DNA from 3 places in the Microbulbifer sp. Q7 genome. Region 1 is predicted to be linked to each of the others. Evidence: predicted binding sites of a transcription regulator. Region 1 holds the regulator's gene; each other region holds the start of a gene.
What was found. Region 1 encodes LexA, which represses DNA repair genes until DNA is damaged. Its sites were predicted from a motif close to ACTGTNTNTANANACAGT; they were not measured.

Region 1 (10,370 bases):
CTGCCTGGCAAGGAAAAGGTGGTGGATGAACTGCGCAAACTCGCCGCCAACGCTGATCACGTCTATCTCGCAACGGACTTGGACCGCGAGGGGGAGGCCATTGCGTGGCACCTGCGGGAAGCCATTGGCGGTGACGAGCAACGGTACCGCCGGGTGGTGTTCAACGAAATCACCAAATCGGCGATTCAGGAGGCGTTTCAGGATCCGGGCCCCCTGGATATCGATCGGGTGAATGCACAGCAGGCGCGGCGTTTCCTCGACCGCATCGTGGGCTACATGGTTTCCCCGCTGTTGTGGGAAAAGGTCGCGCGCGGACTGTCGGCAGGCCGTGTTCAGTCGGTGGCAGTGAAACTGGTAGTGGAGCGCGAGCGGGAAATTCGGGCGTTTATTCCCGAAGAGTACTGGACCCTGTTTGCGGATACGCAAACCGCCAAATCTGACGCCCTGCGCCTGGAAGTGAAAAAGCAGGCCGGTGAGGCCTTCAAGCCCACCAACGAAGAGCACGCCATGGCGGCGCTGAAGGCGCTGCAGACCAGCGACTTCACGGTGAGCGCGCGGGATGACAAGCCCACCAGCTCCAAGCCTAGCGCACCCTATATCACCTCTACGCTGCAGCAGGCTGCCAGTAATCGTTTGGGCTTTAGCGTAAAGAAAACCATGATGATGGCCCAGCGGCTTTATGAGGCGGGCTACATCACCTACATGCGTACCGACTCCACCAACCTGAGTGCGGAAGCGGTGTCCTCGTTGCGCGAGTTCATCGAAGAAAATTACGGTGACAAGTACCTTCCGGAAAATCCGAATCGCTACAGCAGCAAAGAGGGCGCACAGGAAGCGCACGAGGCGATTCGTCCGTCCGATGTGCGGGTGAAACCCAACATGCTGTCGGGCATGGAGCGGGATGCCGAGCGCCTGTACACCCTGATCTGGCAGCAGTTTGTGGCGTGCCAGATGACACCGGCGCAGTTTACCTCGACGTCTGTGGTGGTCACGGCAGGGGACTTCGAATTGCGCACCCGCGGTCGCGTTATCCGCTTCGACGGCTTCCTGAAGGTGGCGCCGGCGCAGAGCAAGAAAGACGAAGACCTGGTATTGCCGGACATCAAGGTCGGTGAAAAGCTGAACCTGAAAAAGCTCGATCCCAAGCAGCACTTCACCAAGCCTCCCGCGCGCTTCAGCGAAGCGGCGCTGGTAAAAGAGCTGGAAAAGCGCGGTATTGGCCGTCCATCGACGTACGCATCCATTATTTCCACGATCCAGGATCGCGGTTACGTGCGTCTGGAAAACCGTCGATTCTACGCGGAGAAAATGGGTGACATCGTCACTGATCGCCTCAGCGAGAGCTTTACCGACCTGATGGACTACGGATTTACCGCCAGCCTGGAGGAGTCCCTCGACTCGGTTGCAGAGGGCAAGCGGGGCTGGAAAGACCTGCTGAATGATTTCTATGCCGGTTTCAGCAAGCGTCTCGAAGTGGCGCAGGATAAAGAAGGCGGCATGCGCCGTAATTCGCCCACGGATACGGACATTGAGTGCAGCCAGTGCGGCCGCCATATGCAGATCCGCACCGGTTCAACCGGCGTCTTTCTGGGCTGCTCCGGCTATGCGTTGCCCCCCAAGGAGCGCTGCACCAACACCATGAACCTGGTGTCTGGTGAAGAAGCCGTTGACGCCGATAAAGATGAAGAGGCGGAAACACGCCAGCTGCGCGAGAAGCGCCGTTGTGGCAAGTGCGGCACGGCAATGGACAGTTATCTGGTGGATGAACAGCGCAAGCTGCACATCTGCGGTAATAACCCGGACTGCCCCGGCTTTGAAGTGGAAAAAGGCACTTTCAAGATCAAGGGCTATGACGGTCCGCTGATCGAGTGTGACAAGTGTGGGGCGGATATGCAGTTGAAGTCCGGCCGTTTCGGCAAGTACTTCGGCTGTACCAGCGAGACCTGCAAGAACACCCGCAAGCTACTGAAGAGCGGCCAGCCGGCACCGCCCAAAATGGATCCGGTACCCATGCCGGAGCTGCCCTGCGAAAAAGTGGACGATACCTACATTCTGCGTGACGGTGCCTCCGGTCTGTTTCTGGCGGCCAGCCAGTTCCCGAAAAACCGTGAGACACGCGCCCCGCTGGTGAAGGAACTGCTGCCACACAAGGACGAGATCGACCCGAAATACAGCTTCCTGTTTTCGGCGCCCACGGAAGACAACGAAGGCCGCGACACGGTGGTGCGGTTCAGCCGCAAGACTCAGGAGCAGTATGTCCAGAGCGAGGAAGAGGGTAAGGCCACCGGCTGGAAGGCCTTCTATCGCGATGGCAAATGGCAGGTAGACGCGCCGGCGAAGAAAGCACCCGCCAAGAAGAAAGCTGCGGCGAAAAAAGCACCGGCTAAAAAAGCGGCCGCTAAAAAGGCACCAGCCAAGAAAAAGGCCACCACTAAAAAATCCCCGGCCAAGTAATTGGCCGGTTACTCTGCTCAGCAGGTCGTTGTAAGAAACAGGGAGAAATAGGGAGTATGCAGGTTGAGTAATCCCTATACCGGTAGCGTTGCGTCAGCACTGCGCAAAGCCCAGCTGATCCTCCAGGCCCCCGTCCCGGGTGAGGCGGCAGACAGTCAGCAGGCGCTGCTGGAAAGTGCTTTGCAGGAAGCGGCGCTGATGCAGCTGTGGCGGGCCTACAAAGCATTTCTTGCGGAGCAGGGGCAGCAGCTCCAGCTGGGGTTCCGAGCCGGGGCCGAGCCGGATACTGCGCAGGCACTGGCGCAACTGGTGTCAGCGCGCGGTAAGTTCAGCGCCGAAGTCAATGAGCTGGTGAGCCTGTCGGAAAACCCGGAAAGCTGGTTTCAGGGCATGCAGGCCGCCTGGGAGGCCCTGTGGCGGCCGGCAGGTACGGAAGCGGCTCAGTCTGAAGGCGCCGCGGGCGTGCAGACCCTGATCCCTGTGCAGCAGCTTGACCGAGCAGCCCCTGAGCCCCTGAGCCGGGATCTGCTGATGAAGTGGCTGCGCGCGCTGAACGAGCTGGTAGTGCGCCAGCGGGCCCACGGGCAGGAGTGGTAAGCCCACCCGAGCTGGATTCGGGTCTGTCCTCTGATTAATCACCCCTCCCTGTGATACACTGCCAAAAATCGCGCCGGCTGGTGGCAGGCGCTTCCCGGGAAGATAAGTGGAGAGATGAATGTCTTCTGAGACCTACGAAATCATCGAGTTGTCCAATGGTGATGTGGCGCTGCGGCGTGCTGGTCACAAAGATGATCCGTTGGTGCGTATCCATTTTTCTGCCGAGAGCCTCGATTTTCTGCGTGAGCACAAAGTGACCATTGCGCGCGCCATGCTGGAGGCAGGTATCGAAGCGGTACAGGAAATCAATGCCCTGGAGCCAGAGCCTTTTGAAGAAGAGGACGTGGATTTGACCGAGCACACGATCCATTGATGCCGGTTGATTCGGACGCATAAAAAAACAGGGCCAAGGCCCTGTTTTTTTATGCGTCGGCGTTTGCCGTAGTGCGCTGCACGTTTATCAAACCGGGTTTTGCCGGATAACACCCACAGCCAACCCCTCAATGGCAAAGTTGCGATCACGCATGTCAACTTCAATTACATTGAAGTCTTCGTTCTCCGGCAACAGCTGAACCGTCGCCTGGTTACCGCGGCGCTTGAATCGTTTCACTGTCACTTCGTCCTCGATTCGCGCCACCACGATTTGGCCGTTGCGAATGTTGTCAGTCCGCTGCACCGCCAGCAGGTCGCCGTCGAGAATACCCGCATCCTTCATACTCATACCGTGCACCCGCAGTAGATAATCCGCCGGAGGGTGGAAAAACTCGGCGGGAATCTCACAATATTCCTCAATATTTTCCTCTGCCAGCACCGGGTTACCAGCGGCAACACGGCCGACAATGGGAAGGCCGGTGTGGTGGTCGGGGATACGGATACCACGGGAGGCGCCGGCGACCATCTCGATGGCACCCTTGCGCGCGAGCGCCTTCAGGTGTTCTTCCGCCGCATTGGGGGAGCGGAAGCCGAGTTCCTGGGCAATTTCCGCGCGGGTGGGGGGGTAACCGGTGTCGTCCAGGTACGTTTTGATCAGCGCAAGTACCTGGGCCTGGCGGGCAGTGAGGTTTGTCATGGGCAGTTCCTGTTATTCGAGATCTTCCATCCCGATTTCCCGGGGTCTGTATTTTTATACAGTTGCTGTGATTATATACAGATTTGCTGAAGCCGCAAACGCCGGGTGGATTGCGGGAACTGCTAGACTGTAAGCGGGTTTGGTGTATGGGGTTTGGTGTGTATCGCTGACATTGCCCATGCGCTTCGCCAGGCATACGGATAAGGAGCAGGCATATGCTGGATGCAAAAATGCCCGAAGCATGGCGAGTGCTGCGTATTCAGTCTGAACTCGTGGATGGCATCGAGCGGCTGATTACCCTCAAGGGTGCGGTGACCGTGTTCGGGAGTGCGCGGTTTCCCGAAGAAGCCGCAGAATATCAGGAGGGCCTACGCCTTGGGGAGTTGCTGGCCCGTGAAGGGGTGCCGGTGATAACCGGCGGTGGGCCGGGAATTATGGAGGCCTGCAATCGCGGTGCGTTTTGCCAGTCTGGGGAATCCATCGGGTTGAGCATCGAGTTGCCGCACGAACAACTGCCCAATGCCTATCTCGATATCAACCTGAATTTTCGCTATTTTTTTGTGCGTAAATTTATGTTCGTCAAACACGCGATGGGTTTTATTGCCATGCCCGGCGGCTATGGCACCCTGGATGAGTTATTTGAGGCACTTACGCTGGTGCAAACGCGCAAGGTCCGGCGCTTCCCCATTGTTCTGGTGGGGAAACAATATTGGGCAGGGCTGGTGGACTGGATGCGCAATACCGTGCTGACGCGCGGCTGTATTGATGCCGACGATCTGAGCCTGTTTACGCTGGTAGACACCGTCGATGAAGCGGCACAGATCATAATCGAGTTTATCCGCGAGTGTGACGGGGAAGCCCGTTAATCCATCGCCCATTTATCGGTATTTCAACGGCCCCTGTCTGCGGACACTATCTGCTGGGGGAGGCTGCAAGCCTGCGGCCGGTTTCGCGATCACCGGTTTCGAGATCAGAAGGAATCGTCGGTCCCTGGAAACGAGTCGCCCTCCAACCTGTCGATGGCGCTCTGCACCGGCGAAAGAATCGGGCTGCGGAACCCTGAGTCTTCTTCGTCCTGCATTTCTTCCGCGAGGATGCCGTAACCGGCATTGGCATTTTCCGGTTCCGCGGCGCCAATCACCGGCAGCCTTGGCCAGCTTTGAAAGTCGATTTCCCCCAGTGAACCGTCCAGGTACTGGATTTCGATGGTGCGGGACGGATGGTCTACGGCCACCACTTCGAACAAGTCCCCACTGTCGAAATTTTCAAACCAGCTACCAATTTCAGGAGCAATTCTAGCCATGATGTGGCCCTCCCGGGTCAATGCGTTGTGGCTCGGATTAACAGAGCCTCTGCACTCAATCTAGTGTGGAGGCGGGAGTCTCGGTAACTGGCAGGTCGCAAATGGCATGCAGTGTTACCTTGGCGCGTGACGGTGAGAGGTCGGTTTCACCCGTGGCGATCTTTCTGTGTCGACCAGTGAGCGCTGGTGGGCTGCCGCGCGGGGATGACTATGCTAGTCTCTCGGTTTAAACAAACGTTTTAATTATCAGTTTGAAACTGTGAGTAGGGCATGAGTCAGCTGGACACCGTCAACCGTATACTGGATGCCGCCGAGGTGCTGTTTGCCGAGCGCGGATTTACCGAGACCTCACTGCGGACCATCACCAGCACGGCGGGCGTGAACCTGGCGGCGGTGAATTATCACTTTGGTTCGAAAAAGGAACTGATACAGGCGGTATTCGAGCGCTTTCTGACCCCGTTTACGGAGAACCTGGATAAAGAGCTCAGCCGCCGGCAGGCCCAGCTGGAAACGTCCCCGGGGGAGCAATTGCAGGTAGATGACCTGCTCGACAGCCTGTACAGCGTGGCCCTTGCTGGCCTGGCAAAGGAGGGGAGAGACCCCAAGCGTTTTATGGGGCTGCTGGGCCTGGCCTACACCCAGTCACAGGGACACCTGCGCAGGTTCATCGTGTCCCGCTACGGGGCCAGCTACCGTCGGTTTGCCGGGTTGCTCGCCAATACCTTGCCGCACGTGGATCCGGTCACTTTTTACTGGCGGCTGTATTTCATGCTGGGCGCGACCATCTTTTCCCTGTCGAGCTTCGACGCAATCGAAGCTATCCTTCGGGAAGACTTCGGTGCCGAGAGCAGTCTCGACGAGACCCTGGCGCGGCTGGCCCCCGCCGCAGCGGCGATGCTGACGGCTGCGGAGCCCAAAGATACATAATCCCTCATTGCGACTTGTGGAAGTCAACGGACCCGATACTGCGGGCCTTCGGCGCAACAACTTCGCGGCAACAACATTGACTGAGAGTGGGAGCTGGAATTCATGTCCGATCAGATTGGTCCGGTGATGATTGATGTCGAGGGTACGGAACTCACGACGGAAGACCGTGAACTCTTGCGTCATCCGCAGGTTGGCGGACTGATTTTCTTTGCGCGCAACTACCACGATCGTCCGCAGCTGGAGGCGCTGGTGGCCGACATCCGCAGTGTGCGGCCAGGGATTCTGCTGGCAGTGGACCAGGAAGGCGGGCGGGTGCAGCGCTTCCGGGATTCCTTTACCCGTTTACCGTCCATGCAGGCACTCAGTGCGCGGGCGGATAGGCAACAGCTGAAAGACGTGGGGTGGCTGCTTGCGGCCGAGTTGCTGGCGGTGGGTGTCGACTTCAGTTTCGCGCCGGTGCTGGATGCCGATGACAACTTCTGCCGTATTGTTGGCGACCGGAGTTTCGCCTGTGACCCGCTGGCACTCGCGGCCAAAGCGCGCCCGTTTATGGCGGGCATGCACGAGGCTGGTATGGCCACCACCGGCAAGCATTTCCCGGGACACGGGCAGGTCCTTGAAGACAGTCACGAAGAGCTGCCGGTGGATCATCGCACGCTGGAAGAGGTGCTGGCGGCCGATGGTCAACCATTTGCCGAGAGTATTGCCGCTGGAGAACTGGAAGCGGTCATGCCGGCGCATATCCGGTTTGCGAAAGTGGATGAGAACCCGGTGGGCTTTTCACGCTTCTGGTTGCAGGAGATCCTGCGCAAACGGCTCGGCTTTGACGGCGTGATCTTCAGTGATGATCTCACCATGGAAGGCGCCGGCGCGGCCGGTGGGTATGCCGAGAGGATCCGGGCGGCGATGCAGGCAGGTTGCGATATGGGGGTTGTGTGCAACAACCGGCAGGGTGCGCTGGAAGTGCTCTCGGCACTGGAAGGTTACGAACCAAACCCAGAATCCAGCCGGCGGCTCGAGCGCATGCGCGGTAAGCCGGTCATTGAAAACTGGGCTTCGCTCGAACAGTCACCCCGTTGGCAGGCCACCCGGGCGTGGCTGGCATCCTGGATGTAAATGCGCAGAATAATGAGCCGTATTGCTGACTCTGCCAGATAACGTTAAGTCGGCAGAAACCGGCAGAAACTTATAAACCTTGAACATCGTCGACGTATGGAGTGATTTGTGGAGCAGGCTAAGGCGTTTATACGCTCCCTGGTGGGGGAAGATCGTTTCTGGATTGCTGAAGTTTTTCTGATTGTTCTCGCCACCGCCTTTGCGGCGTGGATGCTGGCGCTGTTTGTGGCGCGCTTGCAGGCGAGGGCGGAACGCACTGTCAACCCATGGGATGACGCCCTGTGCGGGGCCATCAACCCACCCGCATCCATTGTGGTGTGGCTGGTGGGGCTGTCGCTGGCAGCGGCGCGTGCCGGCAAGGCAACGAGCGCAGAAATTTTCAGTTACGCCGGTACCGTGCGTGAAATCGGCTTCATTGTACTGATTACCTGGTTTGCCCTGCGGTTTGCCAAGGCGGTAGAAACGAACCTTGCGGACCCGCGCTTCATGGGCAAGCCGATGGATGCCACAACGGTGCGTGCCGTTGGCAAGCTGGTGCGTGCTTCCATCATCATTACCGCGGCCATGGTGATCATGCAGCACTTCGGGTACAGCATCAGCGGTGTGCTGGCGTTTGGCGGTATCGGCGGCCTGGCGATTGGTTTTGCGGCAAAAGATTTGCTGGCCAACTTTTTTGGTGGGCTGATGATCTACCTGGATCGCCCGTTCAAGGTGGGCGACTGGGTGCGCTCTCCCGACCAAGAAATAGAAGGCACGGTAGAGGACATCGGCTGGCGCCTGACCCGTATTCGCACCTTTGACAAGCGTCCGCTGTACATTCCCAACGGGATCTTCACCCAGATTTCCGTTGAAAACCCCTCGCGTATGCTGAACCGCCGGATCTACGAAACGGTCGGTATCCGCTACGACGACGCACACCTGATGGCGCCCATTGTGAAAGATGTGCGCGCGATGCTTGAGCAGCACCCGGAAATCGATACCAATCAGACGCTGATTGTGAATTTCAATTCCTTCGCGCCGTCGTCGCTCGACTTCTTTATTTACACGTTTACCAAAACCACCGAATGGGTGCGCTACCACGAGATCAAGCAGGATATCCTGTTGCAGATTCTGAAGATTATCGAGCAGCACGGCGCCTCCTGTGCCTTCCCGACCTCCACCCTGCATATTGCCGATTTGCCGGAGCTGGCAATCGCCGGAGCGCGGGAGGTGCCGGCTGGGTCCTGAATGACAGTTAAGTGACATTTTCCGCAACGGCATACATTGTCAAATCATGTGACCCTTTTGTTGCATTTTTGGTGATTTATTGCGCATCGCAGGCGGCAAGTAACATTAATTTCACGCGGAAACCTAGACAGTGGCGCTGTTTTATCTAAGAATCGGTAACGACCTCTGCGGATGACCGCACAGGCGCTTCGAGACTGCAGGCCACCGTCGACTGGTGGCTTTCGGCAATTGGGGTAGGCGTATTGCCCGCAACCGGGGTGAGCGCAATAACAATAAATGAGGTTGGCTTAATGAGTGATCGCGTTACGGGTACAGTGAAGTGGTTTAACAATGCCCGGGGTTATGGCTTTATCACCTGCGCTGAAGGTTCCGAGGATATCTTCGTTCACTACCGCAGCATCCGCGGTGACGGCTACAAAACCCTCAACGAGGGGCAGGCAGTCGAGTTTGAAATGCAGCAGGGGGATAAAGGCCTGCTCGCGGAAGATGTAGTGCCCTGCGAGTAATTCGCAATTGATCGCACACTCGATTCCGTAGACATTTTGGCCGTGTCGGCCTCGATGGAATATCGCGGGTTGCGTCGTTAGCCAAAGCAAGTGCTTTGTGCAATGACAGCGATAGTTGAGTGACACCGGCAACTAAAAAGCCCAGGCGGCTCGGGTAGATTCCGAAGCCGCCTGGGCTTTTTTTGTGTCTTTCTTGCCGGTATCGGTCAGCCGGCGCCAACGATGCGTAACAGCTGCCCGCAGAACCATGCCGCATAGGTGCCCAGGGCATACCCCATTACTGCGAGGAGTACCCCTACGGGTGCCAGTGATGGGTGGAAGGCGGCGGCCACCACCGGCGCGGAAGCGGCACCGCCCACGTTTGCCTGGCTGCCCACGGCCATGAAGAAGGTGGGTGCCTTGATCAGCTTGGAAACCAGCAGTATCAGTCCGGCATGGATACTCATCCAGATCACGCCGAGCACAAACAGCTCCGGGCTGTTTTTCAGCGCCGTGATATCCATGTGGGTGCCAATAGTGGCCACCAGGAAATAGATAAATACCGACCCGACTTTCGCCGCGCCTGCGCCCTCCAGTTTTTTCGCCGGGGTAAACGCCATGGCAATGCCCAGGGTGGTTGCCACAACAATGAGCCAGAAAAACGGGCTGGTTAAACTGAAGCGGGCCATGTGCGGCGCATGGGTTTGGAACCACGGGGCCAGGAAGTCGGCGCAGGCGTGAGCGATGGCGGTAATGCCGAAGCCGACTGCGGCAATCAGCATCAGGTCCTGCAGGCTGGGGTTGCGTGAGTGCTTGCGCTGCATGGTCTCCACACGCTCGCGCAACGCGTTGATGCTGGAGGTGTCTGCGCCCCGGCGCGCATCAAGCTGCTTCGCATTACCGGCCATAATCAGCAGCACCGCCATCCACAGGTTGGCGACGATGACATCCACCGCCACCATCGCGGAAAAAACATTGCCGCCGACATCGAAGATTTCCTTCATTGCCGCCTGGTTTGCGCCGCCACCAATCCAGCTGCCGGCAACCGTGGTCATCCCGCGCCAGATGGCATCGGGGCCGTTACCGTTGAGCATACCCGGATCGATCGCAGACATGATCAGCAGGGCGAGTGGCCCACCAATAACGATACCGGCGGTACCGGTTAAAAACATGATCAACGCTTTTGGGCCAA
Region 2 (10,370 bases), on a different contig from region 1:
CGGCCAGCGAGTCCCTGGCCGCAGAAGACCTGCCCGGTGGCGAAGATTACTACCGCCACGCAATCCGCACTTATGTCACTCTCGACATGGCGCCCGCGGACATCCACAAAATCGGCCTCGCGGAAGTGAAGCGTATCCGTGAGGAAATGAACCAGCTGATCGCGGAGTCCGGCTTTGATGGCGGCTTTGACGAATTCACCGAATTCCTGCGCACCGATCCGCAGTTCTACGCCGAGACCCCCCGGGAGTTGCTGAAAGAGGCCTCCTATATCGCCAAGCGCATCGACTACCGCCTGCCCGAATTTTTCGGCAAGCTGCCGCGCCTGCCCTACGGTGTGGTGCCGGTGCCGGACGAGATCGCCCCCAACTACACCACCGCCTCGTACAACCCGGCGGCCATCGGAGGCACCCGCGGCGGCGCCTACTGGTTGAATACCCACGCGCTGGACCAGCGCCCCATGTACGAACTGGTGGCGCTCACCCTGCACGAGGCCGCGCCCGGCCACCATCTGCAGGGCGCCCTGTCGCAGGAACTGGAAAATGTGCCGGACTTCCGCCGCGGCCTGTACCTGAGTGCCTACGGTGAGGGCTGGGCGCTGTACACCGAGCGTCTCGGCGTAGAGATGGGGGTTTACGAAAATGCCTATCAGCAGTTCGGTCGCCTGAGCTATGAAATGTGGCGCGCCGCGCGCCTGGTGATCGACACCGGCATCCACTCCCAGGGCTGGACCCGCCAGCAGGCGCTGGACTTCCTTGCGGACAACACCTCGCTGTCCAAGGCGAATGTGCGTGCGGAAGTGGACCGTTACATCTCCTGGCCGGGACAGGCGCTGTCGTACAAGATGGGCGAAATCAAGATTCGCGAACTGCGTGCGAAAGCGGAAAAGGCACTGGGTGATCGCTTTGACCTGCGCGCCTTCCACGATGCCGTACTGGCCAACGGCGCACTGCCGATGGAAATGCTGGAAGTGCAGATGGATCGGTTTATCGCCGCCAAGCAGTAACGCCAACCAGTAACACCAAACCGCAACCGGTTGGTGTGGCCCCGGCGGATACCGTCGGGGCCGTTTGCCTGCCTTCCGTGCCACAGCACAGCAGCACAACTGCGTAACAGCCCGCCCGGGCACGCCCTCCCTAAATCGAACGATTTATCCCAATAAATTCAATTTATCCCCGGTGTCTGCCTTCGTATAGTGACGCCATGTCAGTCAAACGGGCCATTCACAACGGGCCCAACATAGGGAGGACGGCAAGATGCTTTACCTACGACGTGCCGACGAGCGCGGCAAGGCGAATTTCGGTTGGCTGGACTCACGCCACAGTTTTTCCTTCGGTCACTACTACGACCCGAAGCACATGGGCATTTCCGCGCTGCGGGTGATCAACGACGATACCGTCGCGCCGGGTGCGGGTTTTGACACCCACGGCCATCGGGATATGGAAATTATTTCCTACGTGCTGGCAGGGGCGATCGAACATAAAGACAGTATGGGCAATCGCTTTGTGGTGCCTGCCGGCGAAGTGCAGCGCATGACCGCAGGCACCGGGCTCACCCATTCCGAGTTCAATCATTCGACCAGCGAACCGCTGAAGTTCCTGCAGATCTGGATTATCCCCAACCAGCGGGACCTGACTCCCGGCTATGAACAGAAAGCGATTGCGCAGAACGGGGCACTGACCCCGCTGGTGACCCCGGACGGGGCAAACGGATCACTGACGGTTCACCAGGATGCGGCGATCTCCCGCCTGCAACTGGCGCCTGGCGAAACCATCGATCTCACCGCCGACAAGGGCGTGGGCTACCTGCACCTGATTGACGGCGGTGTCGGTGTGAACGATGGCGAGCTCGCCGCCGGTGACGGACTGGGGGTGATGGAAGAAACCCTGCAACTGACAGCGGACGCAGAAGGTGTCAGCGCCCTCTGGTTCGACCTGCCGCGCACGCCGGGCTAGACCATGCTGGACAGCCAATGACCGTCATCAGTAGCAGCCCCCTGTTCTGGGGGCTTGCCCTGTTGGGCGTGGTGCTCACCGGCATTTCCAAATCCGGCTTTGCCGGCGGCGCCGGCGTGGTCGCGGTGCCGCTGTTGGCGCTGGTGCTGCCGGTGGAAACCGCAGTGGCGTTAATGCTGCCGATCCTGCTGATCATGGATGGACGCACCATTGCCTATTACTGGCAGCACCGTAATGCCCAGGAACTGAAAAAACTGCTGCCCGCGGCGGTGCTCGGCATTGCGCTGGGTGGCTGGCTGCTGGCCTGGGTATCGCCGTTTGCGCTCACCCTGTCACTGGGGGTGTTGAGCCTGTTGTTCGCCTTCTGGCAGAAGCTGGCACCGCTGGCCGCGCGACTGCCCGGCAGTGCCTGGCTGTGGGGCTCTACAGCGGGGCTTACCAGTACCCTGATTCACGCCGGCGGCCCGCCGCTGAATATGTACCTGATCGGGCGCGGGTTGCCCAAGCTCACCTGGCTGGCCACGGCGGGGGTGGTATTCGGGGTGATGAACCTGGTCAAACTGGTGCCCTACACCCTCGCGGGTTTGTGGAGCCGGGAATTGCTGGTGACCGCGCTGGTGCTATCGCCGGTGGCCTACCTTGGTGTTTACCTCGGCTATCGTGTGCAGCGACTCCTTGATGAACGCGCGTTCCTGCGCATCTGCCGCTGGCTGCTGGCGTTATCCGGTGCGGCGCTGCTGTTCAAGGCGCTGGCCTAACCCAAGTCCAATCCCAACTCCCGGCAGCGGTTGCATTGTCACACCGGCTGCCCATGCAGGGCGCGCCCGAGCAAATCAAAGTACCGGCGAAATGCCCCGTTGATCCGTGCCCGGTGCGCACCGCTGGGGTAGAGCCCCAGCTTGGCCTCCTCTGTAGCCTTGGTGCCCGCCACCAGAAAGTTATTCGCAATACTCGCATCCTGTACAAATGCCTCGAAGGCGCGCGCGCACATTTCGGCGGGCTCCGCGTAGTAGAGGCAACCGTTGGCCGCATCTGCGGCTTTGGATGCGCGAAACAGGTCGCTGGGGTTTTCCCCGCTTTCATCCAGCATGATCGCGCGGAAGCAGGCGAACAGTGCATCGTTGATGGGGTGCGGCACCGGGGTGGCATCGCGCAACCAGGCCTCGGAGGCAAAGCGCTTGCCGGATGCATCACTGAAGGCCTTGTCCGCGAGGTAATGGTCCAGTGCGTGAAACCACTCGTGGGCGATGGAACCGGGGCCGGCATTCTTGGCCAGGGCAAAGGTGCGCGTCGCCGGCTCGTAATGGGCGGAGACACCGGGGCGGCCGCCGGTGCCGTACTGGAAAGCGAGGGTACCGCGCAGGGAGACCAGCAACTCCGGCCCCTGCAGTATCGTCATCAGGTCGACCAGCGCATCGTAAAACAGGCCCGCCGCGCGCGCTTTTTCCGCTTCGGTCACCCAGCGGCCGATGGCAATGGAGCGAAAATCAAAACGCTTGCGCACATCGTTGAAGGTGACGTTTTGCTGCGGTCGCTGTTGCGGGCTGCGGCGGTAAAAGGTGCGGTCTAAACCCATGGCGTTTGCGATTTACCCATTCCAGAAATGATCGAGGGCGGCGGAAAGTGCGTGGCCATTATTGCAGGTCTGCGGGTGCCAGTGCTGCGGATACAGCGCGCGGTAAAACGGATCGGCAAAACGGTTGTCGGCCAGGATGACCACGCCGCGGTCGCTCTCGCTGCGGATTACCCGGCCGGCGGTTTGCAGCACGCGGGTCAGGCCCGGGTAGCGGTAGGCCGCATCGAAACCGTTTTCGCCCCGCTGTTCGCAGGCCGCGCGCAGCAGTTCCTGTTCTTCGTTGACCTGCGGCAGGCCCACACCCACCACAATGGTGCCCACCAGCTGTTCGCCCACGTAATCCACGCCCTCGCCGAACACGCCTCCCATGATGGCAAATCCCAGACTGCGGCGGCCACTCTGGAAGTTGTCCAGAAAAGCGCTGCGCTGCGAATCGGAACTGCCGGAAGCCTGCTGCACCAGCGGAATTTCCGGGTACTGCGCGGCAAAGCGCTCGGCCACCTGCTGTAAAAAGCGGTAGGAGGGGAAGAACACCAGGTAGTTGCCCGGGCGGCTGCGATAGGTGCGCGCAATCATTTCCACCAGGGTGTCACTGGCCCGTTGGCGGGCGCGGTAGCGGGTGTCTACAAACGGGCACACAAACAGCCCCAGTTGCTCGGCCGCAAACGGCGAGGGCAGGGCGAGATACGGCGCCTCCGCCTGCAGCCCCAGTTGCCGAACCACATGGCCCGGCGGGCGCAGGGTGGCAGAGAACGCGATGACGCTGTGAAACAGCGCGTAGGCCTGTTGCAGGTAGTCGGCGGCACTCAGGCACAGCAGTTCAATTTCCTGCTCCCGCCAGCGGCTGTCGCGATTTGGCAGGTGTTGCGCACGGGTAATACAGCGGTGGTGCTCTGCCGCCAGCTGCTCCACAGTCTGGTAGCGGAACAGGGCCCGCAGCCAGTCGACAATGGCTTCCGGTGGTGCCTGCGACTGCTCCCACAACTGGCTCACCACCAGCAATACCTTGTGCACCGCCGCGCTCACCTTGTGGGGCGCGCCATCGGCGAGCGCGGTGATCCACAGTTCGGTTGTTTTTCCGTTTTCTCTTGCGACTCTTTTCTCGTCTACTTTTTCAATCTTTTCTGGCTTGCCCGGCGGCGCGGCCTGCTGCCCCGATTCCCGCCGCTGCTCTACCCAGCTATCCAGTGCGCGCACCAACGACTGAATAGCGCGCTGCAGCGCGGGGTGGGAACCCTTGCAGGCGGCGGCAGCACGGCGGCTATCCGCGCGGCTGAGTTTCGCGCTGAACATGGCCCGCGCGCGGTCGCTGAGGTTGTGCGCTTCGTCGATCAGCAGCGCGCGTTGCAGGCGCGCGTCGCGCAGGCCGTGCATTTGCACCAGCGGATCGAACACGTAGTTGAAGTCGCACACCACCAGGTCTGCCCAAGGCAACATCTGCAGCGACAGCGCAAACGGGCACAGCTGCAGGCGGTCCGCCTCTTCGGCAATCACCTCCGGCGTCAGCAGCGGGCGCCCCAGCAGGGCGCGGCGCGCTTCCGGCAACCGGTCGAAGAAGCCGCGGGTACGCGGGCAGATACCCGCATCGTCGCGGCTGCACAGGCCAAGATTGCAGGCACAGGTTTTGTCCCGCGCCTGCAGTTCCAGTACCGACAGGGTCAGCCCGCCGGCGTGCAGCCGCGCGGCGGTTTCCCGTACCACCTGGCGGCCGGAATTTTTCGCGGTGAGATACATCAGCTGGTCGAGGGTTGTTTCCCCCACGGCCTTGATCGCCGGGAACAGGGTGCTGATGGTTTTGCCGATACCGGTGGGAGCCTCCACCAGCAGTTCACCGCCATCGCGCAGGCAGCGGTAGGCCGCCACCGCCAGTGCGCGCTGGCCCGCCCGGTATTCCGCAAACGGAAAGGCCAGTGCGCGCGCGGAGGCGCGCACCGCCTGTCGGTGGGCCTGCCAGCGCCGGTGCCACTGCAGGTAGGTGGAAAGCGCGGTTCGGGCGAAGGTTTCCAGCTCGTGCCAGCGGAACTCGCGGGATTCGGGGTAGGTCTTTTTTTCCTTCAGGTTGTGCCACAGCATCTGCAGCGCCAGCGGCGTGTCGGCGGAGAACTGCTGTTGCAGCCCGTAGCAGAAACCGTAAATTTTCAGCTGTGCCCAGTGCAGGTCGCGGGCGGATTCCGCCAGTTTGTGCGGCGGCACATAGGTGGTTTTTATCTCGTCCAGCTGCGCCGCGCGGTGCAGGTCCGGCTGGGGGTGCAGGATATCCACCCGGCCGCTGAGTACCACGGTTTGGCCGTCCTGCTCCACGGTTTCCTGCAGGCGGTATTCCGCTTCACTGCCCGCGGGGCGTTTTTTCTGCAGTCGCTGGTGCGCGCGTATCCCCTCTTGTGCGGTGGGCCCGCCGGAGGGCTCGCCCACCAGGTCCCCGCTGCGGCAGGCGAAGGCCACCAGCTCGCCCACGGAAAGTTGCAGCGTGGTGTCGAGCGCGGTTTGTTCTTGTGCTTCTGCTGGAGACTCACTCACGGCGTTGCCCACTCCACATGCAAAACCCGGTGTGGGATCTGGTGCGTGGCAAAGTAGGCCAGCCAGCGCTGCTGGTTTTGCTGCAGGCGATCACCGGGGCCTTTGACTTCCACCAGTTCGTAGCTGCCCGCCGCGGGGAACCGGATCAGGTCCGGCAGGCCGTTGCGGTGATGGGCGATATCACCCAGCAGGCGGCGGAACAGCGCCAGCCAGTGTTCCGTGGGTATACGCTCCAGCGCCAGCGTCAGCAGGGATTCTGGCAAGGCTTCCCAGGCCACCAGCGGATTGGCAATGCCGTGCTTTTCGTGAAAGTGCTGCCAAACCCAGCGGTTCAGGTTTCCCCGCGCCAGTTCTGCCAGGCGGCCCTCAAGTGCGGCGCTGCGCTGTGGATAAAAATCGGGGGTGCGGAAGTCGCTCGGCGCTACCTGAAAGGGATTGAAGAAAGCCCCCGGCACCGGCGCGAACAGAATGTCCCAGATCGCGAGACCCAGTACCCCGTTAAACAGGGTGTTTTCCACGTAGAAGCAGTGATCGTCCGAGGCGCTTGGCGCAAGGTGTTCCGCGGCGAGCAGTTCTACCCGCGCCCCGGTAGGGGGCAGCGCGACGGTGTCCGTTGGCGGTTTGTGTCGGCGCGGTGCCGGCCAGGTATCACCGTCGCCGATTTTCTTCGCGGTGCGGTGCCCGAAATTCCGTGCAAACGCGCGTTCCGCCTCGTTGTGCGGGTTGGCGATGATCTCCGCACACAGGGCCAGCGCGGCCGCGGGTTCACCACGGGCCACCGCGATCCGCGCTTGCCGCTCCCGCGCCGGCGGGCGGCTACACAGGCGGTACAGCGCATCGGCGTCATCCAGTGCATCGAGCCGCTCCAGTTGTCGCGCCAGGGTCAGGCGTAGCCGGTCCAGGCGTCGGTGCAGGGTGCGGTCGCCGTCGATACCGGCGGGGAGCTGCGCCGCCAGTGCATTGATCGCGGGCGCATCGGCGGCCAGCGCGCACTCGGCTTCTGCCAGGCAGTCGTAATAACGCAGGTGCTGTTCGATCTGCGCGCGGTCCTTAAACGGCAGCTGTTCCCGCTCGAGCGGGTAGCGTTCATAGCGGAACAGTCCCAGGTCCCGCAGCACATAGTCGGTCAGGTCCTGGTTCAGGTTGCCAAAAAACAGCAGCTTGAAGGTTTCGAAGTGCGCCGCCGCCTGCACCGCCACCAGCGGTTCGTCCACTGTCAGGGCGTTTTGAATGGGCGCCGCCTGCTGCGCGAGCAGCGCCTGTTCCACGGCCGGGCGTTTCAGGGTTTTGGGCAGCGGCTCGGGGCTGCTGGCGAGCAGTTCGTGCTTGGTAAACAGCGGCAGGATTTCGGCCAGTGCCAGCGACGGGTTGCGCTGCAACAGGCCGCTGATCACCAGTTCTTCCACCGCCGCGGGCAGATCGCTGATCTCCCCGTAAGCCAGCTTGTGTTGCCGGAACAGCGCGCCGGCGGAGGAGGGCACGCCCTTGCGCGATAGCAGGCGCACGTAAAGACGCTGGCTGTTGGTCGTCAGCGCCCGGAACTGACGGTAGAACTGCCGTTCGTCGTCGCTCAGCAGCGCTTCATAACGCGCCACCACAAAGTCCACCAGCGCGTGGAAGTTGCTGAGGTAGTAGTCCGGTGCCAGTTCGACGGGATCGGCCATGGGGGAATTCAGATATCTGGGAGTGTGCTCAAGCGGTGGGCGGCATTATCGCCCAGTGCTGTATGGTTATACAGCACTCGCGCAACGTGAACAAACCGGCGACCGACCGGCGGGACATATCCGGTCCGCTGGTGTTGGGTGCCCCGCTACCGTTACCCTGCAAAAAACACAGTACATCTGGAAGGAAGTCTTCATGCAGCAAACCCGGCAAGTCTGGCGCACGCAAAAGGCGGGCGCTATCAGTAACCTGAAGCTGGTCGATGAGCCGCTCGGGCCGCTGTCCGGTGCGCATATTCGTGTGGCGGTAAAGTCCGTGGGATTGAACTTCGCGGATATCTTCGCGCTCACCGGACTCTACTCCGCAACCCCGCAGGGCAGTTTTATTCCCGGGCTGGAATTTGCCGGTGTAGTCACCGCTCTCGGCGAAGGTGCCGTTACCGATTTGCAGGTGGGGGATCGGGTCTACGGCTGCACCCGTTTCGGCGGTTATGCCACGGTGGTGGATGTGCCGCCGCAACACTGCCGGAAAATCCCCGCACACTGGGGCTTCGCCGAAGGCGCCGCCTTTCCCGCGCAGAGCCTCACCGCTTACTACGCCCTTGCCACACTTGGGGCGGTAAAGCCCGGGCAGGTGGTGCTGATCCAGAGCGCCGCCGGCGGCGTCGGCTTGCAGGCCATGCGTATGGCCGCGCAGATGGGGGCCATCCCCATCGGCACCGTCAGCGCCCAAAGCAAGCGCGCGTTTCTCGCCGAGCAGGGGTTTTCCGAAGTCATCCTACGTGGCAACGATTTTGCCGAACAACTACACACACAACTGAACGGGCGACCGCTACACGCGGTACTCGATGGCATCGGCGGCGCAATCCAGAAGCAGTCCTTCGCCGCCCTGGCACCCACCGGGCGGCTGGTGGTATTCGGTGCGGCCGAATTCACTCCCGGCGACAAACCCAACTGGCTCAAGGCGGCCTGGCTGTACCTAAAACGCCCACGTTACGACGTGATGGACATGATCAGCAGCAATAAATCCGTGCTCGCCTTCAACCTCATCTGGCTGTGGCAGGAGCAGGCCCTGTTCGAGGAATTACTGGATGGCTGCGCTGGGCTGGGCCTGCCGGCTCCGCATGTGGGGTGTGAGTTTCCGTTTGCCCGCGCCCACGAGGCCATCGAACATCTGCGCAGTGGTGCTTCAGTGGGCAAGGTGGTGCTGACGATCGAGCACTGAGCCAGTTCACCAGCGGCAGGTCGCCCTCTGGATCTTGCCGCGTCTGCTGCCGCAAATTTAACCGCCACAGCCATGTCGACGGCACCACTGGCCCGCTGCGGGATATCCAGTAGATATGCACAGGTCTATCCCGCGAAACTGTGGGGAACCTGGTTGTGGATAACTGTATGCACAGGTTTTCGTTTTCTTGGTGGCAAGGCGCAGGCCGCTGGCCGGGAAATTCTGGCGCTTAAGCGGACACCGGCACCGGCGAGTGGCGCCATAGTGAGCTGTCAAAGGCTAGCGCAAGGTGCGGCTGCATCCGCGCAGCCATCTGCAATTGGCCTAAACAAATAACACGCATTGATCGCTCAGCAAAAGGATTCGGACCATGACGGAAAGCACAACACAGTCGCGCGGCCAGTGCCCGGTTGCCCACGGTGCCCTCACGAACAGCGGCGCATCGGTAATGGGCTGGTGGCCGAAGGCACTGAATCTGGACATATTGCACCAGCACGACCGCAAGCCGAATCCGATGGGCGCCGACTTCAATTACCGGGAAGCGGTCAAAACGCTGGATTACGCGGCACTCAAAAAAGACCTGCACGCGCTGATGACCGACAGCCAGGCGTGGTGGCCGGCGGATTGGGGCCACTATGGCGGCCTGATGATTCGGATGACCTGGCATGCGGCCGGGTCCTATCGCATTGCCGATGGGCGTGGTGGCGCGGGAACCGGCAACCTGCGTTTCGCGCCACTGAATTCCTGGCCCGACAATGGCAACCTGGACAAGGCCCGCCGGCTGCTGTGGCCGATCAAGAAAAAATATGGCAACAAGTTGAGCTGGGCAGACCTGATAGCCTATGCCGGCACCATCGCCTACGAATCCATGGGTCTGAAAACCTTCGGCTTTGGCTTTGGACGGGAGGATATCTGGCACCCGGAAATCGACACCTACTGGGGTTCGGAAAAAGAGTGGCTGGCGCCTACTGGTAGTGAGGGCAGCCGCTATTCCGGCGAGCGCGACCTGGAAAACCCGCTGGCGGCGGTAATGATGGGGCTGATCTACGTGAACCCGGAGGGCGTGGACGGCAACCCGGACCCAATCAAGACCGCCCACGATGTGCGTGTCACATTCTCCCGCATGGCCATGGACGATGAAGAAACCGTGGCTCTCACTGCCGGCGGCCACACCGTGGGCAAAACCCACGGCAATGGTGATGCTGCGCTGCTCGGCCCGGAACCGGAAGCGGGTGAGCTGGAAGACCAGGGCTTTGGCTGGCTCAACAAGAGCAAGCGCGGTGTCGGGCGCGATGCGGTCACCAGTGGCCTGGAAGGTGCCTGGACCACCCATCCCACGCAGTGGGATAACGGCTACTTCGAGATGCTGCTCAACCACGAGTGGGAGCCGAAGAAAAGCCCGGCCGGTGCCTGGCAGTGGGAGCCGGTGGACATCCGG
Region 3 (10,370 bases), 420 kb from region 1:
CCAACGTGCACCCGCTGGCGCCGGCAGAGCAGGTGGATGGCTACAGCGGAATGATAGACAGCCTGGAAGCCATGCTGTGCGAAATCACCGGCTACGATGCCATTTCCCTGCAGCCCAATGCGGGTTCCCAGGGCGAGTACGCCGGGCTGCTGGCAATCCGCGCCTATCATGCCAGCCGCGGTGACGCGGAGCGCGATATCTGCCTGATACCCAGCTCCGCCCACGGCACCAACCCCGCCTCTGCACAGATGTGCGGTATGCGTGTGGTGGTGGTGAAGTGCGATGAGCACGGGAATGTCAGCCTGGAAGACCTGCGCGCGAAAGCCAGCGAGCACGCCGAGCGGCTGGCGGCGATCATGGTGACCTATCCCTCTACCCACGGGGTATTCGAGGAAGGTATTCGTGAGATTGCCGAGATCGTGCACCGTCACGGCGGCCAGGTGTATATCGATGGTGCCAACCTCAATGCCATGGTGGGCCTGTGCCAGCCGGGCAAATTTGGCGGGGACGTCTCCCACCTGAACCTGCACAAAACCTTCTGTATTCCCCACGGTGGCGGCGGCCCCGGTGTGGGGCCAGTGGCGGTGGGTGCGCATCTGGCGGAATTCCTGCCCGGTGCGGTGTCTGCCGGCAGTAAAGGCATTGCCCAGGCCAATCGCCATGGTGCGCCGGTATCGGCGGCCACCGCCGGCAGCGCCAGCATTCTGCCGATTACCTGGATGTATATCCGCATGATGGGCCGCGATGGATTGCGCAAGGCTACCGAACTGGCCATCGTCAATGCCAACTACATTGCGGCACGCCTGCAGGATAGCTATCCGATTCTGTATCGCGGTAGCAACGGCCGCGTAGCCCACGAGTGCATTGTGGACCTGCGGCCGCTGAAGGAAACCAGCGGTATTTCTGTCGACGACGTGGCCAAGCGCCTGATCGACTACGGTTTCCACGCGCCCACCATGTCTTTCCCGGTGGCCGGCACCTTGATGATCGAGCCCACGGAAAGTGAATCGATCGAGGAGCTGGACCGTTTTTGCGATGCGATGAACCAGATTCGCGAGGAGATTGCCCGGGTCGAGCGGGGTGAGTGGCCGCTGGACAGCAATCCGCTGGTCAATGCCCCGCATACGGCGGAAGTGCTGGCGGTGGAGCCGTGGAATCACGCCTACAGCCGGGCCGAGGCGGTGTTTCCGCTGGACAGCCTGCGCCAGAGAAAGTACTGGCCGCCGGTAGGCCGGGTGGACAATGTGTACGGGGATAAAAACCTGATTTGTGCCTGCCCGCCGATGACGGATTACGCAGAAGACTGAACCAAAAAGCGCAGCCTCGAGCTGCGCTTTTTTTTCGTCTGGGGGTTTGCGAAAAGCCTACTCGCCGACAATGCGATAGCAGGGTGTGTAGGTCTTGCCCGGCAGCTTCATCCGTTGCTGTTTGACGAAGGATTCCAGCAGGCTGTCCATGCTCTGCATCAGTGCCGGATCGCCGCACAATTCGTAAGGCCCGTTTTTCTCTACGTTGCGAATGCCTTCATCCTTCACATTGCCGGAAACAATGCCGGAGAACGCCCGGCGCAGGTTGGCCGCTAGGAGATAGGGCTCCTGGTTCTGGTGCAGCGCGAGCCCGCGCATATTTTCATGGGTGGGCGCAAAGGGCCGCTGGAACTCGGTGGAGACTCTCAACTGCCAGTTGTAGTAATAGGCATCGCCGGTTTCCTTGCGGTACTGGCGCACCTGCTGGATACCGGCAGCCATTTGCCGGGCCACTTCCTGCTGGTCATCGATGATGATCTGGTAGCGCGAGCGGGCGGCTTCGCCCAGGGTGGAACCGATGAACTGGTCAATGCGGATGAAATAGTCGGCGGCGCTGGCCGGGCCGGTAAAGATGACCGGGAAGGGCTGCTCGCGATTTTCTTCGTGGAGCAGGATGCCCAGCAGATACAGAATCTCTTCCGCCGTGCCGGCGCCCCCCGGGAACACGATAATTCCGTGGCCGGTGCGCACGAAGGCTTCGAGCCGCTTTTCGATATCCGGCATGATCACCAGTTCGTTGACGATCGGATTGGGGGCTTCCGCGGCAATGATGCCCGGCTCGGTGATGCCGAGATATTGCCCGTGGCGGTAGCGCTGCTTGGCGTGGCCGATGGTGGCGCCTTTCATCGGCCCCTTCATGGCACCGGGGCCGCAGCCGGTACAGATGTCCAGGTGGCGCAGCGCCAGCTCGTAACCCACGCGCTTGGTGTAGTCGTATTCTTCCTGGGAAATCGAGTGGCCGCCCCAGCACACCACCAGCCTGGGGGTGCGGTCGCCATCAAAAGTGCCGGCATTGCGCAGGATATGGAATACCGCATCGGTCACCCCCTGGGCCGATACCAGGTCATAGCGCGGGTTTCCGGTAATTTCGCTGTTCACGTAAATGATGTCACGCAGCACCGCAAACAGGTGCTCGGCGATGCCCTGGATCATCTTGCCGTCGACAAACGCCGAGGCCGGGGCATTTTTCACTTCAAGTTTGACGCTGCGCTCGGTGGGTACTACGGCAATATCGAAATCCCGGTATTTCTCCAGCAGTTCTTTACCGTCGTCCATGTAGTTTCCGCAGTTGAGAACTGCCAGGGCGCAGTTGCGGAACATTTGATAGTGCGGGCCATGGCTGTGCCGGGCCAGCTTGTTAATTTCGTATTTGGACAGAATGTCAAACTGCCCGGTAGGCGATACCTGTGCATCAACGAGATCGGTAGACATACAATCCTCAAGCAATACTGCCGGCACTCAGCGTGCAATTCGAACCTGCCATGCACCGTACAGTTGTTATCGATAAATCAAAATTATTGATTGCTCTGGTCTTACATTATGGCACTGGCGGAATTACGCACGGCGATGTGGCTAATAATGACACGCAAATCCTTATCTATCGGAGGGTTCAGCTTGCGCCGATTTACGGCCACTTGTCCAGCGGTTCCACATAGACCCAGCGTTTTTTGTGTAGCTTGAACAGGGAAATTTCGTGCAGCGCACGCTCGGTGTCGCCATCGGTAAACCAGGCTCGAAACTCGACAATGGACTTCTTCAGCCCCTGTTTGCTTTTTACCACTTCGAGCCCTTGCCACCGGGTGGTCAAATCGTCGCTGTTGAGCTCGGGGCAGGTGTCCGGGTGCCAGGTTTTTGTCAGGTAGGGCAGGTTGCCGGTCACAAATGCACTGTAACGGCTGCGCATCAGCGCCTCGGCAGTATTGGGGTAGACTTGGCCGCTCAGGTAAATCCCGCAACACTGCGCGAGTGGCTTGCCGGAGCAACAGTGGCAGGGCGGGGACGCAGACGTGGCGGGCGTTGACATGATCGGTACAGGCTCCGGTGCTTGGTGATCTCTGGCATGTGCCGTATATGATAACAGGGCGGTGAAAAACTGACTGGTCGGGTCTTGAGAGGAAATAGGCGCAGTACCTGCTAGGCTCAAAGTAGTAACGGGCGCCGTTTTGGCGAAAGGCAGGTATGAGATGATGCGCTGGGTTGTGTCTACAGGCGTTTTATTGGCCGTGATGGCGTTGGTGACCAGCGCACAAACGGAAGACCCCGGCCAGCCGCAGCTGGGCGGAGGGCAGAGCCCTAACCTGAGCTTTTGCCAGGAGCGCTTCTACGATGAGGATGACGGGTTGATCCGCTGCAACTGGGCGGTGAACTTTAACTTCGCCTGCTTTGTTTCCTACCCCAGTAACAAGATTATCCAGGCGGGCTCAAAGCTCTCTGAACCGGAAGTGGTGGGCGAGTGTGATAATGGCGAGCGGATTATCAAGCTGCTGCATTATTAACCGCCGCACTGGGGCTGCGCCCGGGCGTTACTTCAATTCCTGGGTGTAACCCTCTGCGTCAATTCTCTTCATCAACTCCCCGTATCAATTCCTGTTTCTACCCCTGCAGTAACCTCCTGTATCTATCTCCACAGAAACTTCCTGCGTTGACTGTCTCGATTGGCCAAAGCATCTGGTCGGCCGCGTCATGTGCGGTGCTGGCGGATTCCTGAATTGCTGCTAGCATGGGCGCTGATCTTCAATCTGATTTTCTATAACAACAGCAGTGGTAGGAGGGGCAATGCGGCCAACTCTGGATTCGAATAATGTGCGGCAACGTCTGTTGGCCGTGGCCGGCAGTACGGTACTGGCCGTGGCGCTCAGTGCGTGCGGCGGTGATAAACAGGACAAGTCAGACGGGGCCGATTTCGCGCGCCAGGGCGCATTCCCGTCGACCTATAAAGCCGACGAGACAGCCCCGGTTCTGATTCGCGGAGCGACCGTGTTAACTGGCACCGGTGAACAGCTGAACAATACGGATGTATTACTGAAAGACGGCAAGATTGCAGCCATCGGTGAAGACCTGAAGGCCCCCAAGAAGGGTATGGTGGTGGAGGGGGCCGGCAAATGGGTGACCCCGGGCATTATTGATGTCCACTCCCACCTTGGGGACTACCCCGCACCGGCGATTGAATCCTCCCAGGATGGTAACGAAATGACCTCGCCGAACACCGCCGAGGTGTGGGCAGAGCACTCCGTGTGGACACAGGATCCGCAGTTTGCGCTGGCCCTGGCGGGCGGCGTGACCACGCTGCAGATTCTTCCGGGCTCGGCCAACCTGTTTGGCGGCCGCGGTGTCACTCTGAAAAACGTACCCGGCCGCAGCGTGCAGGATATGAAATTCCCCGGCGCGCCCTATGGCCTGAAAATGGCCTGTGGCGAGAACCCCAAGCGGGTCTATGGCGGCAAGGGCAGTGCGCCCTCAACGCGCATGGGCAACGTGGCCGGTTATCGCCAGGCCTGGATTGAAGCCTCCGCCTATCGCGACAAGTGGGATAACTACGAGAAAAATGGCGGGGAAGAGCCGGACCGCAACCTGCAGATGGAGACCCTGGCAGGCGTGCTGAACGGCGATATCCTGGTACACAACCACTGCTACCGCGGTGAAGAAATGGCCATCATGATGGATGTGGCGGAGGAGTTCGGATTTCAGATTTCCACCTTCCACCACGCGGTAGAGGCGTACAAGGTCGCTGACTTGCTGGCAGAGAACAACGTTTGTGCAGCCATGTGGGCGGACTGGTGGGGCTTCAAGCACGAAGCGTTTGATATGACCGAAGCCAATATTGCCATTGTTGACCAGGCCAAGGCCTGCGCATTGATCCATTCGGATTCTGCGGTGGGTATCCAGCACCTCAACGAGGAAACTGCCAAGGCGATGGTGGCAGGCCAGCGCGCCGGTTTCCATATCGAGCCGCGCCACGCCGCGGTCTGGATGACCCTGAATCCGGCCAAGTCCCTCGGTATTGACGACGTCACCGGCAGCCTGGAAAAAGGCAAGATGGCGGACGTGGTGGTGTGGTCTGGCAATCCGTTCAGCGTCTACAGCAAAGCCGAAAAAGTTTTTATTGATGGCAATTTGATGTACGACCGCGATAACCCCGAACGACAGCCGCACAGTGATTTTGAGTTGGGGATTCTGGATGCCGAGGGTGAGCGTCTGCCAGAAGGAGGAGAGCGCTAATGAAAATGAAACAGTTGCTGAAGATGGGTGTGCTGGCCTCTGTATTTTTCACGGCGCCAGTGGCGTTGGCGGAAACACTGCTGATCAAGGGCGCAAAGGTCATCACTCTGAGTGATCAGGGCACCCTGCAAATCGGGGATGTACTGGTCAAAGATGGCCGCATTGCGCAGATTGCCGATGATCTCGGCACTATGACGGCAGACCTGGTGATTGATGGCCGCGGCAAAGTGGTCACCCCGGGCCTTATCGCACCGAATAGCGAACTGGGGCTTACGGAAATCGGGGCGGCGGCGTCGACCAATGATGGCGCGATTGAAGACAGCTCTATCGGTGCCGGTTTCAATCCGGTAGTCGCCTTCAACCCGCACTCCACGTTAATTCCGTTCAACCGCGCCGGTGGCGTTACGCGCGCCGTGGTGGTACCCAATAGCCAGCAGAAGATTTTTGCCGGTCAGGGTTTTGGCATAAAGCTCACCGGGGATTTTGACAGTGTGACGGATCGGGCACTGCTGCAAAAAATCTATTACGGTGAATACGGCGCTTCCCTGGCCGGCGGTAGCCGTGCGCGCGCATACGCGCAGATTCAGGCCGCGTTGGGACAGGCAAAGGAATACGCGGACAACCGCGATGCCGTTCGCCGCGGCGAGTGGCGAGACCTCGATTTCTCCATTGCCGATCTTGAGTCCCTGCAGCCGCTGCTCAGCGGCGAGCAATCTCTGCTGGTGAATGCCAACCGGGCTAGCGATATCCTGCAACTGCTGGCGCTGGCAAAGCAGTTCGATCTGAAGCTGATTATTGAGGGCGCTTCGGAAGGCTGGATGGTCGCGGAGCAACTGGCCGCCGCGCGGGTTCCGGTGGTCATTGACGCAATGAGCAATACGCCCACCGCGTTTGAGAAGCTCGGCGCGCGCCTGGATAACGCCGCACTGTTGCAAAAGGCGGGCGTGACCGTAGTAATTGGCGGACCCGGCTATGCCGGTACCCACAACAGCTACCTCTCGCGCCAGGGCGCCGGCAATGCCGTGGCGTACGGACTGCCTTTTGAAGAGGGCGTGCGTGCGATTACGGCAAATGTTGCCCAGGTGTTTGGCCTTGAGGGTGGTGTGCTGGCGCCGGGGGGTGCGGCGGAGTTGGTGCTGTGGAGCGGCGATCCACTGGAAGTGACCAGCTTTGCGGAGCTCGTTGTAATCGACGGAAAACCGCAATCTCTGGAAAACCGTTCAACGCGCTTGCGCGATCGGTATCTGCACCCCGGTGCCGGTACTGGACACGGCTACAAGAAGTAATAAAAACCAACAAATAGGAGTAAACCCCTGAGATGATGAGTTTACAAGTGACGGCGCTCTATGCGGGCCTGTGTGCGCTGCTGGTGATCGCCCTGGCATTCAAGGTGGTGGCCTTTCGTCGCGGCAAGAAAGTGGGTCTGGGTACCGGTGGCGATAAAGAGGGGCAGATCGTTGTTCGCACCCATGCCAACGCGATTGAATATATTCCGCTGGCGCTGATTTTGATGCTGATTGCGGAGATCAATGGCCTTTCTCACCTGTGGCTGCATTGCCTGGGTGGGGCCCTGGTTCTGGGGCGGCTCCTGCACGCGATCGGCTTGATTGCCGGGCGGGGCGGCTATCATCCCGGCCGCTTTATTGGCACCTCACTGACCTGGCTGGTGATTATCATTCTGGCGGTAATCAATATCGCCGCTGCGTTCTAACCACTTCTCATAAAAAAAGCCCGGCAAGCCGGGCAGAGTACAGGGGTGGAAAAGAGTACAGGGGTGGAAATCTGGGGCTCGTTCCGCGCAGCCGGGTGGGGAATCCGGCTGCGCGGGCGGCCATTGCTTGTTTACATTACTGGTTGGCTGCCAGCGGGGTAACGTTTTCGCTGTCTGCCTGCTCGTCCGATTGCTCTTCTTCCAGCAGCGCTTCCGGTTTGCCTTTGCAGGCCTTGGCCAGTACGTCCCGGCGCTTGGCCAGCATCAGGCCGATTTCTTCACAGGCTTCTTCGGAAACACCATCAACATTGCGCTCAATCAGCGCGGTAATGTTGGCGGCCAGTTCCAGCATCTTGTCGTGTTCTTCGGCGTCTTTCTTGTTGTCGAACATGGCTCCGTCTCTATCACATTTCCAAACCGCTACTACCGCCATAAGGGCCTCCTGTTGTCTTATACAGTGATTCCGGACTGATGCCGGGCAATAACCGTGTGTTGTTTGACTTGGATGAATATACAGTATCTGTATGGGTATCCAGTGTCAACCGCTCAATGCGGTCATCCACTGGTGTGTTAAAACCCGCCACCATTATCCAGCCATTCCTGTTCTTGTGCAGAATTTTTCCGCCCGAGTGCCGCATTTCGATGGGGGTAGCGCCCAAATTGATCAATTACCCGCCGGTGCGCGACGGCAAAGCGGTAGTAATCTTCGGCCGCTTTTGCCGCTTCCTCGCTCACCCCGGGGCGGTCCGCGGGGAAGTCGTGCCGCAACTGGTCGAAGTAGGCCACCGACTGGGCCTGCACCTCGGCCAGCTCGGAGTGCTCCAGGGGCATTCCTACAAAGGCGCGCTGATGCAGCGCTAACTGGCGTTGCTGGTTGCTGCGGATCATGGCCTGGCTGATCTCCAGCGCTACAGCATCGCCGGCAAATGCCCGGGCGGTGCCGCGAAACACATTGCGGGTGAACTGGTCGCACACGAGGATCATCGCCAGCCGGCCCTCGGTGGAGTCGGTCCAGTGCCCGAGTGCGCCCGCTAGCGCGGCGTCAATGGCACTGCCAAACCGGTTGAGGATTTCGGCGTCGAATTCGTCACTACGCTGGAACCAGTGTGCGCGCTGATGTGCTGGCGGGTCGCGCTGGAGTTCGTCACTGCCAAACCAGAACTCGAGGACCGAGGTAGGTGTGGCGGTGGTGCTGTGTTGAGGCGTGGTGGCTGGGGTGTGTGAAGTCATAGGTATCCCGTTTGCGTGATAAAGTGGCTGCGGGGGGTTACAAGACCGTTTCCCTGATTATTTTTGCATCTGCTTTGCATCCAAAGCGGATCGCCGCTGCGTCCATCAGGAGAAGGGTAAAGCCCGGCCGTGTGACAGCAGTGCGGCAGGCCTGTCTGGTAGAAGGTACTGCAGATGGCCGCCCGGATACAGGGTGGCCAAATTATGTACAAGCTGCTGTCGCACAGACCCTGGGCCCGAGGTGGGCCTTTTCAGCCGGTCAGATTAGTAAGAGCGAGATAACATCAATGAGAGCGAATGAATTAACTACGCGTAACCGACAGCCTCGCTGGGCGTGCGCCTTTGTGGCGGCCCTGGCAATGGGTGCTTCCGGCAGCTTGCTGGCACAGGACGATGAGGCGGTAGCCCCGCAGCCGCCGCAACCCCCGGCGCCGGTGGTTGCGCCTGAGGCACCGGCGAAGTCGGCAGAAAACAAGGTGTCTAAACAGGTGCGGATCCTGCGCCAGGAAGACGGCAGCCTGCGGATCCACGCCCGCGACGAAAATGGCGAGAGCGCCGACGTGCAGATCGATCTGGGCGAGGAGTTTGGTGGCGCGGTTACCCGCCGTATCTACGAGAAACTCGAAGAGAAAGGGATTCTCGATGAGAAGGGGCTGGTGGTCGAAGAGGCGCTCAATTCGGTGCCGCGCAATATCAGTATCGGTATCAACGCGGATATGGAGCGTGCCGAGCGCATCCGCGCCGAAGTGGAGCGCGCCCGGGCCGAGCACGGTGAGTATCGGGAGCGCCACGTAGAGCGTAGCCGCGGTCCGGATATGGAGTGGTTGATCGGTATTGTCGCGATCGTCGCGCTCTTTGGTACCCCGATCATGATCGTGTGGTTGGTGACCCGCAACAGCTACCGCAAGAAGCAGCTGCTGATGGACAACATCAATCGCATGGTCGCGGAAGGGCGTGATATTCCGCCGGAGCTGTTGGACGCTATGGAAGGCGAGCGTGCCGCCAGCACCAAAGACCGCGGTTTCACCCTGATGGCGGTGGGCGCTGCCATCTTCATCTGGTTGACGGTCGCTTCGGGTATTGGGGCTGGCAGCCTGGGTCTGATACCACTGTTTATCGGGGTCGCCCGGTATTGGAACTGGAAACTCGATCACCAGCAGGCCGGTTAAGGATTACCACCCATGGACCTCAATGATGAGGATCTGATCAGGCGCGTCGTCGAAGACGGGGACCAGCGGGCTTATGCCCAGCTGGTTCGTCGCTATCAGTCACAGCTGCGATTCTCGCTCCGCCAGCTGTGCAATGGCGATCAGGGTCTTGCCGACGACATGGCGCAGGAGGCCTTCATCAAGGCCTACAAGGCGCTGCCGGCGTTTCGTGGGGATGCGCGCTTCAGCACATGGCTGTACCGCATCGCCTACAATCTGGTCATGAGTCACAAGCGCAAAAATACGCCCGAGGTGGATCAGGAGGCGGTGGACCGCGCCCAGGCCCAGGAAAGTGTCGAAGAAGCACAGCAACTGGGCATGGCCAGAGACCTGAATTCGGCAATGGGGGAATTGAGTGACGCCCAGCGACAGGCGGTGCATCTGTGTATGCAGCGCGGCTTTTCCCACGAGGAAGCGGCCACAATTATGAAATTGCCGCTGGGCACGGTAAAATCCCACGTTAATCGCGCAAGGGCCAAATTGCAGTCGTTACTGCAGGCCTGGCGGGAGGAGGTAGTCAGTGGCTGATTCAAGAAATTCCACAAGTGATACAGCAGGTATTCCAGGTATGGTAATCAAAGGCGGTGTTGTGCACTCTGAGTCCGGTGTTATCGGTGGTGACTCGCCAGATTTTGACACCTGGCTTTCTCAGCAGCTGCAGTTCAACGAGCCTCACCTGGACGATGACGGCTTCTG

Region 2: AU182_RS01120 (VRR-NUC domain-containing protein) is a predicted target of LexA. The motif match lies at 7,768-7,785, and genes of this name have one in related genera.
Region 3: AU182_RS11050 (YebG family protein) is a predicted target of LexA. The motif match lies at 7,678-7,695, and genes of this name have one in related genera.

Annotation. Positions count from the first base shown of each region.
Region 1 covers NZ_LROY01000002.1:870,736-881,105, forward strand. The annotation lists gene topA (type I DNA topoisomerase) at 1-2,454, shown strand, start outside; gene AU182_RS09280 (DUF6586 family protein) at 2,518-3,051, shown strand; gene AU182_RS09285 (hypothetical protein) at 3,170-3,424, shown strand; gene lexA (transcriptional repressor LexA) at 3,512-4,120, opposite strand; gene AU182_RS09295 (TIGR00730 family Rossman fold protein) at 4,336-4,986, shown strand; gene AU182_RS09300 (DUF6763 family protein) at 5,091-5,423, opposite strand; gene AU182_RS09305 (TetR/AcrR family transcriptional regulator) at 5,694-6,350, shown strand; gene nagZ (beta-N-acetylhexosaminidase) at 6,453-7,466, shown strand; gene AU182_RS09315 (mechanosensitive ion channel family protein) at 7,575-8,693, shown strand; gene AU182_RS09320 (cold-shock protein) at 8,984-9,199, shown strand; gene AU182_RS09325 (DUF819 domain-containing protein) at 9,406-10,370, opposite strand, start outside.
Region 2 covers NZ_LROY01000001.1:289,344-299,713, reverse strand. The annotation lists gene AU182_RS01145 (DUF885 family protein) at 1-1,004, shown strand, start outside; gene AU182_RS01140 (pirin family protein) at 1,255-1,953, shown strand; gene AU182_RS01135 (sulfite exporter TauE/SafE family protein) at 1,971-2,711, shown strand; gene AU182_RS01130 (CLCA_X family protein) at 2,750-3,529, opposite strand; gene AU182_RS01125 (ATP-dependent DNA helicase) at 3,542-6,046, opposite strand; gene AU182_RS01120 (VRR-NUC domain-containing protein) at 6,043-7,710, opposite strand; gene AU182_RS01115 (zinc-binding dehydrogenase) at 7,904-8,932, shown strand; gene katG (catalase/peroxidase HPI) at 9,303-10,370, shown strand, end outside.
Region 3 covers NZ_LROY01000002.1:1,286,091-1,296,460, reverse strand. The annotation lists gene gcvP (aminomethyl-transferring glycine dehydrogenase) at 1-1,307, shown strand, start outside; gene ppnN (nucleotide 5'-monophosphate nucleosidase PpnN) at 1,365-2,738, opposite strand; gene AU182_RS11075 (YchJ family protein) at 2,932-3,330, opposite strand; gene AU182_RS11070 (hypothetical protein) at 3,491-3,802, shown strand; gene AU182_RS11065 (amidohydrolase) at 4,083-5,525, shown strand; gene AU182_RS11060 (amidohydrolase family protein) at 5,525-6,811, shown strand; gene AU182_RS11055 (MAPEG family protein) at 6,844-7,236, shown strand; gene AU182_RS11050 (YebG family protein) at 7,373-7,669, opposite strand; gene AU182_RS11045 (DUF924 family protein) at 7,807-8,466, opposite strand; gene AU182_RS11040 (DUF6249 domain-containing protein) at 8,811-9,635, shown strand; gene AU182_RS11035 (sigma-70 family RNA polymerase sigma factor) at 9,648-10,202, shown strand; gene AU182_RS11030 (hypothetical protein) at 10,243-10,370, shown strand, end outside.